Linked DNA regions of Undibacterium sp. 5I1. The protein of the gene in region 2 interacts with the protein of the main gene of each other region in a pairwise test. Links are inferred from orthologs where the notes say so. Each region holds a gene or a part of one and is shown on either strand. Other genes may lie near its edges.

Evidence for each region.
Region 1: the proteins of RGU72_RS18765 (region 2) and kdpD interact in binary tests that used the Escherichia coli proteins (3 or more experiments, as listed by UniProt). The link is inferred for Undibacterium sp. 5I1 from one-to-one orthologs.

Annotation. Positions count from the first base shown.
Region 1 is NZ_JAVIWI010000001.1:977,970-986,402, reverse strand. Bases 3,047-6,354 are described here. They hold kdpD (two-component system sensor histidine kinase KdpD), read right to left. Parts: upstream 5,998-6,354; coding sequence 3,247-5,997; downstream 3,047-3,246. Other genes in these bases: kdpE (two-component system response regulator KdpE), read right to left, coding at 3,047-3,155. Also shown: RGU72_RS04160 (CusA/CzcA family heavy metal efflux RND transporter), read left to right, coding at 1-1,545; RGU72_RS04155 (hypothetical protein), read left to right, coding at 1,739-2,134; more of kdpE, read right to left, coding at 2,457-3,046; potassium-transporting ATPase subunit KdpC, read right to left, coding at 6,486-7,064; potassium-transporting ATPase subunit KdpB, read right to left, coding at 7,078-8,433. UniProt on the Escherichia coli protein: Member of the two-component regulatory system KdpD/KdpE involved in the regulation of the kdp operon. KdpD may function as a membrane-associated protein kinase that phosphorylates KdpE in response to environmental signals.
Region 2 is NZ_JAVIWI010000001.1:4,277,196-4,285,018, forward strand. Bases 5,126-7,823 are described here. They hold RGU72_RS18765 (PTS sugar transporter subunit IIA), read right to left. Parts: upstream 6,861-7,823; coding sequence 6,390-6,860; downstream 5,126-6,389. Other genes in these bases: rapZ (RNase adapter RapZ), read right to left, coding at 5,126-5,144; hprK (HPr(Ser) kinase/phosphatase), read right to left, coding at 5,357-6,301; RGU72_RS18770 (putative bifunctional diguanylate cyclase/phosphodiesterase), read right to left, coding at 7,060-7,823. In the rest of the region: mutY (A/G-specific adenine glycosylase), read left to right, coding at 1-221; RGU72_RS18740 (alpha/beta hydrolase), read left to right, coding at 421-1,992; RGU72_RS18745 (ATP-binding cassette domain-containing protein), read left to right, coding at 1,989-2,873; RGU72_RS18750 (ABC transporter permease), read left to right, coding at 2,873-4,036; more of rapZ, read right to left, coding at 4,281-5,125. UniProt on the Escherichia coli protein: Seems to have a role in regulating nitrogen assimilation.

The DNA.
Region 1 (8,433 bases), 3.3 Mb from region 2 along the record:
GACTGGTACCGCAAGCTACTCTACAAAGCTGATGGACAAAAACGCACAGTCATGATCGTATCTTGCATCGTACTTGCGATCACTTTGTTACTGGCGCCCCGGCTTGGTAGTGAATTTTTGCCTAAGCTGGATGAAGGAAATATCTGGTTGACCGTCAGCTTACCGCCCTCCACTGCACTAGAGAAAACGCGTGAAGTAGAGCGTCAGGTCAGAGCTATTTTGCTGAGTTATCCCGAAGTCAGCACCGTGGTATCCCAAGTCGGCCGCCCAGATGATGGCACTGATCCGAAAGGTCCTAACAGTATGGAAATACTGGTTGATCTAAAACCACATGATCAATGGAAGTTCGCCGATAAAGAAAGTCTGATCGAAAGCATGACCGCCAAGATCGGGACACTACCAGGCGTGCCGACTAATTTTTCCCAAGTGATACAAGATAATGTGGAAGAAGCTCTATCGGGCGTCAAAGGTGAAATCGCGGTCAAAATTTTTGGTCCAGACTTGGATATCCTGACACAAAAGAGTGAGCAGATTTCTGGAATACTCAAAGGCATTCGTGGCGCAAGCGATGTAGATGCGATCAAAAGCGGTGGTCAAACACAACTCAATATTGTGATTGACAGAGAAAAAATTGCACGCTTAGGTATCAACGTGTCGGATGTCAATAATACGATACAGACCGCCTTAGCCGACACACCCGTCAGTACGTTTTATGAAGACGACAAACGCTTTGACATCACCATCCGATTAAAAGCTGCCTACAGAGAATCGATAGATGGCATTGGTAGTCTGCAAATCAACTTACCTAACGGTGCAGGCACGATTGATCTGGCTGATCTTGCGCGCATTGAGGTGCGGCAGGGTGCGGCACGTATCAGCCGCGAAGCTGGTGGCCGCAATGCCTCGGTCAAAGCGAATTTGTTAGGACGGGATCAAGGCAGTTTTGTAGCAGAAGCGCAGCAAAAAGTTGCTGAACAAGTCAATTTACCGACCGGTTATTACATCGTCTGGGGTGGTCAGTTTGAGAACCAGCAACGTGCAGTCAAGCGCTTAGAAATCATTGTACCAATAACGATTTTCCTAATCTTTGCATTACTGTTCTGGGCCTTTCGCTCCATCCGTATGGCAATGCTTATCTTGATGATGGTACCTTTTACGATGATAGGCGGAATCGCTGGTTTAGCACTGGCGGGTTTGCACTTCTCTGTTTCTGCTGCAGTAGGATTCATCGCAGTAGCGGGCATCTCTGTGCAGAACGGTGTGATCATGCTTGAGCAAATATTAGAATTTGAGAAAACCAGCCGTGCTGATTTTTCTAGCGCAATTGAAGGCGCAGTCAGCAGGCTCAGACCGATATTGATGACTGCGTTGATGGCAGGTTTAGGTTTATTGCCAGCCGCGTTATCGCACGGAATCGGCTCAGAAACCCAACGCCCTTTTGCAGTAGTGATTGTTGGCGGCATTGTCTCAGCAACTTTTTTTACCCTGCTGTTACTGCCGTTGAGCTACAGCTTATTTAAGGATAAAGTAAAGGAAGAAGAGTAAATAGTGAGTTTGAGAAATACAAACCAAATTTAAATAAATAAAATACTCCCTATACGTATATTTCAATCGTCCATATATTCCCTAGTCAATTTAGATTTTTTTGATCCACTTATAGGGAGTATATGGATTTTATTAGCGAAACTCTGACGAAATGAGTGACTTAAAGGTCAATTTATCGACTTAGGAGAATACGATGTCCAAGAAAGAAATCACAATGCCAAGATTGATGATTAGCGCGCTTAGTATCTGTACTGTGCTTGTAATCTGTGCGCCAAATGCATTTAGTCAAGAAACTGATATGGAGCAAGCGACGAAAGACAATTTTAAGCATGGCTGGGTAACACATCTCTACGATGCCAAATCAGACCGTAAAGATTTACCTGAGTGCCTGGAAAAACTCTCGGACTCTGAGCGCGAAAATAAGCATTTTGCCAAAATTCATTACAAGCACGCACGTCGTGGATTGAGTACCATCGCTGAGGTGCCAGAGTATATGAGTTTAAAATTGGATGATGAAGTCGACGTAGTCCCCGAGAATTGCGACAAAGGGAAATTCGCGCATATCGTCAAGATCCTAACGGCCAAGTAAAGTTCTTACCGTCTCAAAAATAAGATAAGTAACTACCTGATGTGCTGGCATAGCAGACTTTCTAAAAAAATGTTTGCTCAGCTTTTTACACCCGGTCATCAGTGCTAATTTATTCAAAAATCAATGGATCAATTAGTAATACTTATACCTAGGCTCTCTAAAATCAAAAAATAGAACGGGCACAAAAAAGAGAAGCGTGCATTTTTGAAGCAAGCAGTATTTAGGACAGGCCTTGTTCAGCAGCAATAAAACCGCGCGCGTCGCTAACCAAATTAATATACTGACGAATATAGGCAAGACGGCAAAAAAATTCAGAGTGCTTTTAGCTCGGTATCAGTAACCGATAGCCGATTGCGGTCTCCGTCAAGAAGAAGCGTGGCTGGGTAGGGTCATCTTCCAGTTTTTGCCGTAAATGTCCCATGTAAATACGCAGATAATGCCCATGTTCTGAGTGCGACGGCCCCCATACTTCACGCAGCAATTGCGGATTAGTTACCACCCGTCCGGCATTCGTCACCAACGCGCTGAGCAGACGGTATTCCGTCGGTGTCAGATGTACCATCGTGCCGTCTTTGGTGACCATACGCGCTTGCTGATCCACCCGGATGTCACCAAATTGCACAACCCCATCTGTATTAGCACCAGGCTGGCGCTGTCTGCGCAAAGTGGCGCGCACACGCGCCAGCAACTCACCGACACCAAATGGCTTACTTAAAAAATCATCTGCACCAGCATCCAGCGCCTTGATTTTATCGGCCTCGTTCACGCGCGCGGATAAGACGATCACAGGTACAGTGGACCATTTGCGCAAGTCTTTTAAAAAATCGACACCATCGCCGTCTGGCAAGCCAAGATCTAATATAATTAAATCGGGCTGACGGGTTCCAGCATCAATTAAGCCGCGTTGTAAGCTGCCAGCCTCTTCTACTTGCCAGCCCTCTTCTTCCAAGGCGCTGCGTACAAAGCGACGTATTTGAGGCTCATCCTCGACCAATAAGGCAGTGGGAGTGGTTTCTGTCATCATAATTTTTCTAACTTGTATTTTTAACGCAAATTGTTCACGTCGTTTTAATCAGTTTTAGCTCATCCTATACAGCCAGTATTTAAACTAGCTAGACCAGCAATTCTGGCTCGGGCAACATGGGCGGCGTTCCTAGCGGGAGAGTGAAGCAGATACATGCCCCACCTTCTTGCGAATGCGCTGCCGCGATGCGCCCGTTATGCGCTTCAATAATGGCGCGGCAAATTGCGAGGCCAAGACCAACTCCGGGGGTGGCGGACTCACGTTCGCCACGAGTAAACTTTTCAAAAATCGCTTCTTCGCGCCCTATTGGTAAACCAGGGCCGTTATCATCCACCATCACTCTGACCACGCTGTTATGGGCATCTACTTCGGCGCGGATCACAATGAGTGATTGTGGTGGAGAATATTTGGCGGCGTTCTCTAATAAATTACACAAAACCCGCTCAATCAGTACGGCATCAAAATGTAACAAAGGCAAATCACGCGGTAACTTTGTTTGTACCTGATATTGCGCCAATGCCGCAGTGCTGGCACGCAGAGAACTACCAACCACCTCTTCCAGCGGTTGCCATTGCAAATTCAATTTCACTTCGCCACTTTGGATTCTTGCCATATCCAGCAAATTGGATACCAGTGCGCTCATCCGTATTGCTTCGTCATGCAACACTTGCGCCATTTGTTGTTGGGCATCGGACAGAGTGGGCTTGGACATCGTCAGTGATTCTGAAATGCCGACCAGCGAAGTTAACGGTGTGCGCAAATCATGTGATAAAGCCGCCAATAGAGAATTGCGCAGACGCTCTGACTCCATATGGATCAATGCATTCTGCGCGACCTCGATGTAATGCACTCGCTCCAACGCAATCGCGGCCAATGCAGCAAAGGTATCTAACTGTTGACGTTGTTCTGGAATCAAAATCCAGCGCCGGTTGTCAGGCCGTATGACTAGCAAGCCTCTAGTACGCATTGGCGCCACCAAGGGTAAATAGAAGAAACTGCTGGCAGGCAAAGTATCTGTGCCCATGCCTGCTGCCTCAACTTTATCAAATGCCCACTGCGCAATACCTAAATCAAGACCTTCTACCGGCGTCTGCGGCGCTTGTAATTTGCCTGCATCATCAGGTAACAGTAAAGTCGCCGTTGCACGGAAAGCGCGTTGAATAATCGCCTGAGTACTTTCAGAAATTTGCTCAGATTGCAGAACACCGGACAGGTCGCGTGCGAACTCATACAGTGCCCTGGCACGTGACTCGCGATGGGCTGAGACTCTGGCCTGATAACGCAATCCCGCAGTCAGATGTCCCGTTATTAGTCCTACCGCCAGCATCACACAAAAGGTAATTAAGTACTGTAAATCGCTAACGGCAAACGTAAATCGTGGCGGAACAAAAAAGAAATCAAAGGTCGCTACCCCGATCACTGTCGCTAGTACAGAAGGACCACGTCCCAAGCGCAATGCGACCAAGACCACCGCCAGCATAAACAGCATGGCGATATTGACCAGATGCAAATGGTCTAATAATGGCGTACATAAAACTGACGTTCCGGTGATCGCTAGCAGCGCATATAAATACCGTAACTGCTTACGAAATCCGCGGGCTGATCTGACTGGATCTTCTGCCCTGTCCCAATCGCTACCGGCGGCGTTGAACTGCTCGACGCGTTCTTCTTTTTCGGCGCGTTCGGCGTTTTCATCATGCGATACGGCACGACCAATTTCGATCAAATCCAGATCAGGAGCTAAACCAGCAATGCGTTTATGAATCGAGGTTTGCGACCAAGAGGTGCCGCGACGCCCCACCACAATTTTAGAAAAATTCAAACTATGCGCATAATCGACTACCGCCGTTGCCACATCCTGGCCTGTCAGTACCGCCGTCTTGGCACCAAGGTCTTGCGCCAGCTTTAAACTTTTTAAAATCCGTTCGCGTTGCGCCGCAGATAGGCGTTGTAATTGCGGCGTCTCTACATAAACCGCATGCCATTCAGCACTGAGCTGGCTGGCTAATCTGGCGGCACTGCGTATTAAGTGATCAGCACCAAAACCCGGACCTACACAGGCGAGTAAGGCAGCATCTGTTTTCCAGACTTTGCCAATGGATTTTTCTATCCGGTAAGCCTGCACGTCTTCTTCTACCCGATCAGCGGTACGGCGTAAGGCCAGCTCGCGCAGTGCAATCAGATTGCCTTTACGGAAGAAATTTTTTGCGGCACGCTCTGCCTGCTGCGGTTTGTAGACGCGGCCACTTTGCAAACGTGCCAGCAATTCGTCAGCGGGGACATCGACCAGCACGACTTCATCGGCCTCATCAAATACGGTATCGGGTACCGTCTCTGCCACGCGGATACCGGTGATGCCGCCGACGACGTCATTCAAACTATCTAAATGTTGAACATTGACGGTGGTATAGACATCAATCCCTGCATCGAGTAATTCTTCTACGTCTTGCCATCGCTTAGGATGACGCGAACCCGGTGCATTGGAATGCGCCAGTTCGTCCATCAGAATCAACGGTGGTTTGCGTTCCAGCGCCGCATCGAGATCAAATTCGGTCAGCGTCTTGTCGCGGTAATTAATGGCTTTCGGTGGCAGGATTTCTAAACCATCGAGTAGAGCCAGCGTCTCACGGCGGCCATGGGTTTCTACCACACCGATTAATACTGGCTGACCTTCACTCTGCAATTTGTGCGCGGCACTCAACATTGCATAGGTCTTGCCAACACCCGCTGATGCGCCGAAATAAATACGCAACTTGCCACGGGTAGCGCGACGCTCTTGTGCCTGCACATGTGCAAGCAAGATGTCGGGGTCGGGACGTTGATCGTGAATATTAGCCATCTAGGTTGTTCTTGAGCTTCTGGTTTGTGCTTCGGGATTCAGCTTATGGAGTCTGCTTTTGCGAACGGTCAGATTAATAAATTAAACTAAAAATTAGGGGGGGTATATGCCAAAACCACCATTATTGTCCAGACATTACCTGGACGATTAAAAATACAGGTAGCAGTATATTTAATAACTGAATAATCAAATTACTTCTAAAAATGCTTGATACCACTTACGGCTAGTAACTAATTAACTAATTAACTAATCAACTCATTAATCAACTGATCGAGAAAAAACTAAGCAAGCATCACGTCTTTAAAACACTTTTAGAAATACTCTTGATCGAATAGACGGGACACACATGGTGCATCCCGCATATCGATACTCAACTACAGGACTTGCGCAAAATTGTCCCGGCCAGACGTAGCGACGACCGCGATCTCCGGTAAGACTAGTCGCTGCTACGCAGCCGGGGTGATTTTACGTAAATCTACAATGACAGATTACTTCTGATCCAGTGCCAGGTTCAAGGCTAATACGTTGACCCGTGGCTCGCCAAACACACCCATCACTGGGCGTTGTGCAAATTTCTCGATCAATTCCATGACTTGCTCATTAGTCATTTTACGCTCGCGGGCAATTCTAGTCGCTTGATATTGTGCTGCGGCGATACTGATTTCTGGATCAAGACCACTGGCTGATGCGGTCACTAAATCGACTGGAATCTTTTGTTTATTTTCTGGATCAGCTGCTTGTAAGGTCGCAATGCGTCCTTTAACCGCATCCATCTGTGCTGGATTAAATGGCCCCAGATTAGAACCGCTCGATGCCGTTGAATTATTCGGCATCGGCGATGTCGCAGAAGGACGGCTCCAGAAATATTTGTTTGAGCTGAATGCCTGACCGATCAGGCTAGAGCCGATCATCTTACCGTCACGCTCCACTAGACTGCCTTCGGCTTGCTTGTTAAACGCCACTTTGCCGATGCCGGTAATTGCGTAGGGATACGCGACACCAACGATCAGGCTAAAGCCAACAAACAACACTACGGCAGGACGAAATTGGGAAAATAGAGAATTCATTTTCAATCCTTCATTACACTAAATTAAACAGAGCAAGAATCATGTCAATCAACTTGATGCCTGCGAACGGCAACACGATACCGCCCAGACCGTAGATCAACAGATTACGACGTAACAAACGCGCTGCACCGATTGCACGATACTTCACACCTTTGAGTGCCAGCGGGATCAGGAACACAATGATCAGCGCATTAAAAATCACGGCAGACATGATCGCCGAGGCTGGGCTGGACAAATGCATCACGTCCAACGCTTTCAACTGCGGATAGGTGGCGACAAAAGCGGCAGGGATAATCGCAAAATATTTCGCTACGTCGTTCGCAATCGAGAAGGTGGTTAAAGAACCGCGTGTCATCAGCATTTGTTTACCAATTTCTACGATCTCTAACAACTTGGTTGGATTAGAATCCAAATCCACCATGTTGCCCGCTTCTTTCGCTGCTTGAGTACCGGAGTTCATGGCAACTGCGACGTCTGCTTGTGCCAGTGCTGGCGCATCATTGGTACCGTCACCAGTCATCGCAACCAGACGGCCTTCGGACTGATAGCTGCGGATCAATTTCAGCTTATCTTCTGGCGTTGCTTCTGCCAAAAAGTCATCTACACCGGCTTCTGCAGCAATCGCAGCTGCAGTCAGCTTATTGTCACCAGTGATCATGATAGTTTTGATACCCATGCGGCGCAGCTCGGCAAAACGCTCCTTGATGCCACCTTTGACGATATCTTTTAACTCAATCGCACCCATCACTTTGCCATCGTCCACTACCACCAGTGGTGTACTACCGCGACGAGAAATATCGTCCACTGTTTTGCTGACTTCAGCTGGGAAAGGACGGCCTAAGCTCTCAACAAACTTCTTCACTGAATCAGCCGCACCTTTACGGATAACACGAGTACCGATATCGACACCGCTCATGCGAGTTTGCGCAGTGAATTCGATAAATTGCGCATTTAGGCTCGCCATTTCACGTTCACGTAAATTACATTTTTGCTTTGCCAATACAACGATACTGCGACCTTCTGGTGTTTCGTCAGCTAATGATGCGAGTTGTGCTGCATCACCCAATTGAGCAAGGATTACACCTGGCGCAGGGAAAAACTCAGACGCTTGACGATTACCTAAAGTGATCGTACCTGTCTTATCCAACATCAAGACGTCAACGTCACCAGCTGCTTCAACTGCACGACCTGATGTCGCGATAACGTTGGCTTGCATCATGCGGCTCATACCAGCAACACCGATGGCGGATAACAAGCCACCGATCGTGGTCGGGATCAGACACACTAACAAAGCGATCAAGACCGTAATAGAGATAGGGCTAGATGCAATACCTGCCAATTTCGCCGCTTCTACGCTATATAAAGAGTA
Region 2 (7,823 bases):
AACAAGTAGCAAATCAATTTGGGGAAGTGACAGATATCCGGCAATTGCCAGGATTTTTACATGGGTTTACCCACTTCAAATTACATGCGCAAGTGCTGCAATTTAATCTGGCGCAGCTCGCATCCCAAGTCGCCGAATCGCGTTATGTCTGGCTGGATTTAAGGCAGGTGGGACAAGCCGCTTTACCAGCGCCGGTGAAAAAATATTTACTGGAACTTTGATGCCGGTATTTTGATCCGAGTTTTATGATGTTTCATCGTATTAAAAGAGATTTCATCGCAAGCTTGCCGAATTGAATACGAGCAGTGCAAACTTAGGGTCTGCGCTGCAAAAATCGTAAATAAAAGCTCTTGATCTTGTAGGCTTGCTTTTTACAAATGCCGCAACATCTACAATACTATTTTTAGAAATTTAAAACAGATGAACTCGCTTAACTCCGTCGCTAATCTCAGTTGTCGTATGGGTTTTGGCCTTGCCTTCATGCTGGTGAATTCTGTTGCTACATCAGCTCAATTGTCAGCGCAAGTGTCAGCTGAAGTATCAGCGCAAACTCTTGCTGAAATGACCGCTAGAGTCAAGACCAGCTCTTGCCGTATTGCTGATTATCCGCAAGAGGTGCAATGTGGTCAGATTCAGCGTCCGCTTGACCCTGCTCAGCCCGCAGGTAAAAAAATTACTGTGCATTTCGTTGTGGTGCCCTCGCAAGATAAAAACAAATTAAGTGATGCGGTCTTTGTCCTCGCAGGCGGACCGGGGCAAAGTGCCATCAATGCTGCGGCTTGGGGGAAGACAGTATTAGGGCGTTTAAATCGTCGCCGTGATTTGGTCTTTGTCGATCAGCGCGGGACAGGGCAAAGCGCACCGCTGCAATGTCCAGAGCTAGAGAGCGGTGGCGATCTGGCAGATACCAACGGTACCGTAAAGTTAGCACTTGCTTGCCTGAAGAAGTTGCAGGCCTTGCCCTATGGTGACTTGCGGTTTTTTAGTACCAGCATTGCAGTACAAGATTTGGAGGCAGTGCGGCTTAGCCAGGCTTACGGAAAAATCAATTTGGTTGGTGCATCCTACGGGACGCGAGTCGGCTTAGAATTTTTGCGCCAATATCCACAATCTGTCCGGCGTTTAGTGATTGATGGCGTCGTGCCGCCCGACATGCGCTTGCCTGCTGCCGACGCGCAAAAGGCCCTAGACGGCGTCTTCGCAGATTGTGCTAAAGATGCGCGTTGCAACAAGGCTTATCCTGATCTGGCCGCGCGCTGGAAAAAATTATTAGCGAGTCTGCCGCAATCCACCACGGTAATACATCCACGTCTGGGCAATAAAATCCCGGTCACGATCAGTCGCAATACCTTGCTGAGTTTGGTGCATAAAACTTTGTATGCGCCTACCAGTGCAGCCGCTTTACCCTACGCGTTGACGCAGGCGGAGCAAGCTAATTATGCGCCCCTGATTACCTTAAGCGGCGCACTGGGTTTGCCTTCTCCTTTGGGCATTGCTTATGGTATGCATTTTTCAGTCTGGTGTGGTGAAGCGTATGCACATCCAATATTGAAACCCGCTAGCGATGATTTTGAAAAACTCATGGACGGCATGTATGGGGCGATCTGTACCAATTGGCCGCATGCCGTAATTCCGCCAGCTTTTTATACCATTCCAGTCAGCCCGGCACCGGTTTTGTTGCTCAGTGGCGGCATCGATCCGGTAACCCCTACCCGCCATGGCAACAGCGTCGCTAAAGCGCTTGGTGCAAATGCTCGCCACATCACGATGGACAATGCAGGCCATGGTTTGTTATCGCAAGGATGTGTGCGTGATGTGGTGTATCGCTACTTCAATGCCAAAGAAGATCAGGACGCGATTAAGGTCGATGCGAAATGTGTACACCAGATCCCGCGACCGTTAGCGTGGCAGGTTCCGTCTATTACGCCGACTATTACTTTGCCCACCACGCCGATGCCAGAAACAGTAGCGCCGCAAGGAGCTAAACCATGATCATCGTCCATGATTTACACAAAGCCTTTGTACGTCAGGGTAAGCCAAAATTTGCCTTCAACCTCAATTTTGGTAAGCGTCAGCAAGAAATGGTGAAGGCAGTTGATGGCGTTAGTTTTGCCGCAAGCGATGGCGCGATTACTGGCTTGTTAGGCGCTAACGGTGCCGGCAAAACGACAACTCTGCGTATGGTAGCGTCGCTGCTGGAATCTGATCGTGGCGAGATTACAGTTGACGGTATTAAGGTCAGAGCCGGTCAGCAAGGCACACAATCCAATATGGGTATTTTGTCCGATGCGCGTGGACTGTATCCACGTTTAACCGCACGTGAAAATATTTTTTACTACGGCACCTTGCATGGCATGTCGCGTAGTTTGATTGAACAACGCACTGATCAGCTTGCTCATTGGCTGGAGATGACGGCATTACTGGACCGGCGTACCGATGGATTTAGTCAGGGCGAGAGAATGAAAACTGCTCTAGCGCGGGCTTTAATTCACAACCCTAAAAATATTATTCTGGACGAACCAACCAATGGTCTGGACGTGGTTGCCACCCGGGCACTGCGTGATTTTTTACGCTGGCTAAGGTCACCGGAAGGTGGCGGTAAGTGCATCATTTTTTCTACTCATATCATGCAAGAAGTTGAACGTTTGTGCGATCAGGTAGTGATCGTTGCACAAGGGCGCAATGTGGCGAAAGGCACGGTGGCGGAATTGTTACAGCAAGCGGAGGAGCCGAATTTTGAAGACGCGTTTGTCAAGCTAGCGTTTTTAAATCGTGACACTAATTCAGCAATTAGTTCAGCAACTAAGCCAGCGATTAATTTAGAAATTAATTCAGAAATTAGTTCAGTAATAGCGACTGAGAGGACATACTGATGAAAGCCATGCTTGCTATTTTTCGTAAAGAAATGATGGATGCTATGCGTGACCGCCGTGCCTTGCTCATCGTCATTTTTAGCTCGCTATTTTTAGTGCCAATGCTGCTGGTCATTATGTCCGAGGTCTTGTCGCAAGTGGAGTCGCAAGAAGAGAAAAGATCCGTGTTGGTAGTTGGTATCAACAATGCGCCCAGCTTAGAAAATTTCATTTTGCGCCAAGGTTATAAAGTCAAGCCTGCACCGGCAGATTATGTCGCCAAATCCCGTAGTAAAGAATTGGATCAGCCCGTGTTATTGGTCCCGGATGGTTTCGATGAAAAGCTGGCAGCGGGTCAAAAAGTGACTTTAGAAATCGCCTATGACACGTCGAACAAACAAGCTGAATTTGGTTTACGACCGCTGAAAAGAATTTTAGATGCTTATACCCAGGAAGGCGCGGTGATGAGCTTAATGATGCGGGGTGTATCGCCAGAAATCTTGCAATTGATTGAAGTGAAAGAGCGTTATTTAAGCCGCCCCGAAGAGCGTAAAGACAGCATTACCAGCATGTTGCCGATGGCGATGTTAATGGCAATTTTGATGGGCGGCATGTACGCCGCGATTGACGCCACCGCTGGCGAGCGCGAGCGTGGATCGCTGGAGCCATTGATGATGAACCCAGTCTCTGGATGGCAATTGGCGGTCGGCAAATGGGGCGCGGTGGCGACGGTCAGTATGTTAGTTGTGGTGCTGACGGTACTGAGTTTTTTTCCATCGCAATGGCTGATACGCAATGAGACCTTACGGGCTTTATTCCAGTTCGGGGTCAAAGATGCAATGGGATTCTTATTGGTCTTGTTGCCCTTAGCCGCTAGTCTGGCAGCCGTGCAGGTAGCGATTGCGCTAGATTGTAAAAGCTATAAAGAAGCCCAAGTCCGTAATCAAATGTTTATTCTTGTGGTGAACATGGTACCGATGATGATGTTATTTTCAACCGGACCAGAACCGACCTGGTTCCGCTGGGTTCCGGTACTGGCACAAAACCAGATGATGAATAAAGTCTTAAAAGGCGAGGCCTTGAGCATGGTCGTAACCATGATTGCACTAGGAGTTTGTGTTGCCTTGACGATCGCCAGCTTGTCGTATGTGGCGCAGAAAATGCGGCGTGTGGTGATGGCTTAAGTTTGCATCGCTGTGCTGTCGCCTGCATGGAGTTGCTGAGTTTGTACTTCCGGGCTGCGATGGCAAGCGATAAAAAGAAGATGTGAAAAGTCTTAGTTGAGGCTTAAATTAAGACCTTAGTTGAGAGTAAAGTTAAGACATAAGTTAAGACCGGATTTAATATACTCCTCTATGAATTTCAATAAAATAGCTTATCGGCCAATGATTACATAGGTAATAAATTATACACATGGGGAGTATATTTTTACCCTATACGACGATGTCTGACTAATACTTGCTCAGTTTTCTTAAAATACTCTGCCAGTTTCTCCACCATATAGACTGAACGATGCTGGCCTCCAGTGCAACCAATTGCCACTGTCAGGTAGCTACGATTATCGCTTTTAAACGATGGCAGCCATTTTTCAATGAACCGTCGTATGTCCTCATACAGATCATGCACCATCATTTGCCCGTTAAGATATTCAATTACCGGAAGATCCAGCCCGGTTAACAGGCGCAGCTGAATATCATAATGAGGATTGGGCAACATTCTCACATCAAAAACAAAATCAGCATCCAGCGGTACCCCAATCTTAAATGCAAAAGATTCAAACATCACGACAAGGGGGGCATGCTCAATTTGCACCACGGTTTTCACCCAATCGCGCAAGGTATTTGCACTAAGACTGGAGGTATCGATTACATGCGCTAGCAGTTGGATAGGTGATAGAATTTCTCTTTCTTCCCTTATGCATTCCATTAGGCTAAGCCTGTCGCCCATGGCGTGATCTCTTTGCAAGCGATGAGACAAAGGATGAGTGCGGCGTGTCTCAGAAAATCGTGCGACCAGAGATTCAGTGCTTGCCGTTAAAAACAAGATCTTTACTTCATGTCCCTCATTGCGGAGTGTTTGTATTGTGCTGGGCAAGCTGGTGAGCAAATGCGCGCTGCGCGAATCAATTGCCACCGCGGTGGATTGAATGCCTTCGCTGATTAAGGTGCTGATAAGTCCCGGTAGCAAGCTCGGTGGTAAGTTGTCGACGCAATAAAATCCAGCGTCCTCCACCACGTTCAAGGCGACCGATTTGCCGGAGCCAGAAATACCAGAGATAAGTAAGATGCGCATGATTGCCAAAAAGAGTAGATATTAAACACCCATATTTTGGCATTTAATTCATGTCGCTATGTGACATTTTATCCATTTCAAGTATGAAAATAGTTTATGTGAAACACCATAGCCATATCGCATATCCACATCACAGCTCTATTCGTAATAAATAGGGTCTGCTTCATACCATGTCGTACCAATTTTGCGGATCTGCTAGTGAAATGAAGCAATTAATTAGACTCTTCATTCATGGCACGACGTTGTCTTTCCATAAAATCTTCTAATGTATTGATGCCGCGTAGTTGCAATATGGTGTTGCGTACTGCGGCCTCTAGTAAAACCGCGATGTTCCGGCCGGCAGCGACAGGGATGACAACTTTGCGGATTGGCAATCCCAATACTTCTTGCTTGGGAGAATCAATCGGCAGACGTTCATAATTTTCTTCCAGCGTGCTGCGCTTGACCAGATGCACAATTAGCTTGAGGCGCATCTTGCGACGCACCGCGGTTTCGCCAAAAATTGCTTTGATATCGAGCAGACCAAGGCCACGTACTTCCAGTAAATTTTGTAATAATTCCGGACAGCGACCTTCTATCATATTGGGAGCGATACGCGAAAATTCCACCGCATCATCTGCCACCAGTCCATGACTGCGGGAGATCAGCTCCAGCCCCAGTTCGCTTTTACCCAGGCCAGATTCGCCTGTGATTAATACGCCAACTCCAAGCACATCCATAAACACGCCATGCATAGTCGTGCGTTGTGCCAGCTTTTTGGACAGATAAACGCGTAAAAAATCGATTACCTGTGCAGAAGGTAAGGGGGTAGAAAACAGGGGAATATTATTGTCGTCGCATGTGGCTAGAATCGCTTGCGGCGTTTCTAATCCTTGTGCCACGATCAGTGCCGGTGGCGCACCGGCAATCAATTCTTTAATCAAATTACCGCGTGAATGCGATGGTAATCGATGGAAGTAGGCCAGTTCTTGATGCCCTAGCACCTGAATACGCCCGGGATGTATAAAGTTAAGATGACCAACCTGATCCGCAGAAGAGGTGGCGTCGCCCGTAATTTGTTTGTCACCACCTGAGAATCCGGCAAACCAGCCTAACTGCATTGCATCCCGATTGTCATCAAAGATTTTTTGTATGGTCAGTTCGGTCAGTAGTGGCATGGTAGCTTGATTAAAATCAATGGGTGGGACGTGGACAAGAACGACAACAGAGCGCAATTACCGCAGGTTTGCGCTTTGTTTTACTATGCTAGACAAATTGTGGGTTGGGCTGCCAGGCGATAATTTTTTCATAAATAGCACCAGCACTAGCTTCGCTATTGAGCGTATCCCGAAATGCCTCATTGGATAGCATCTCAGCAACTTCAGACAATATCTCCAGATGTTGCTGCATCACATTGTCCGGCATAAGCAGAAAAATTAAAATACTGACTGCTTGTCCGTCTGGAGACTCGAAAGGAATCGGCTCTGCCAGACGCACGAATGCCGCAATCGGTGCTTTTAATCCCTTGATGCGGCCATGCGGAATAGCAACGCCATGACCAAGCCCGGTTGAACCCAGACGTTCTCTGGCGAACAGGTTATCCGAGACGGTAGAGCGAGCAATACTGCAATTATTTTCAAATAACAGGCCAGCTTGTTCAAAGGCTCTTTTTTTGCTGGACACTTCTAAGTCCAGTAAGACGTTGGAGAGGGGGAGTATTTTCGCAATGTTTGTCATGACGCAAGATCTGTATTTCAGCAAAATGGTGCGATGCACAAGAGGTGCATCTGGCAAATTATAGGCTTCTTTTCTTTGTCTGCCTAATTGACAAAAATACTAACAAAAGCTTTAACAGAAACGCTAAGAGAAATTGTTGAAAAACGGATAAAACTTCTAAAGCAAGCTTAAGACCGCATGACGAAAAGCTTTGGTCAGTTTAGCGGGTATGACTAATTAGCAATTGTTCAAACTCGTCTTTTGGCAGCGGCTTGCTAAAATAATAGCCTTGCATTTCCTGGCAACCAGATTCCGTCAGGAAAAACATTTGCTCTGCTTTTTCTACACCTTCAGCGGTAACACTCATGCCAAGCGCATTCGCCATCGCAATAATGGCGTGCGTCAAAATCACAGAATCCTGATTTTCTGGAATCTCGCGGATAAACGAACGATCAATTTTCAGATTATCAATCGGGAAGCGTTGCAGGTAAGACAGTGACGAGAATCCAGTACCAAAGTCATCCAAAGAAATACTCACACCCAATTTTTTAATCGCTGCAAATACCGGTAACAACAGGTCAATTTCCCCCATTAATAAGCCTTCGGTAATCTCTAGTTGCAACGCATTGGCTGGTAGGCTGGTTTCCTCTAATACCTGATGGATAAACTTCACCAGACCAGGATCTTGGAATTGACGTGGCGAAATATTGACGCTGACGACCAGATCCGGGATGAGGGTGTCGCGCCATACTTTGGTCTGTTTGCAGGATTGTTCTAAAACCCAGCGACCAATAGGCAGAATCAAACCAATTTCTTCTGAAATCGGGATAAAGTCTGTTGGTGGAATCAAGCCAGATTCCGGCATTTGCCAGCGTATCAGTGCCTCTGCGCCCAGTATGCGTGAGGTGCTCAAGCAGACTTTGGGTTGGTAATAAACCAAAAATTCTTCTTCTATTAGCGCACGGCGTAAGTTTTTCTCCAAGG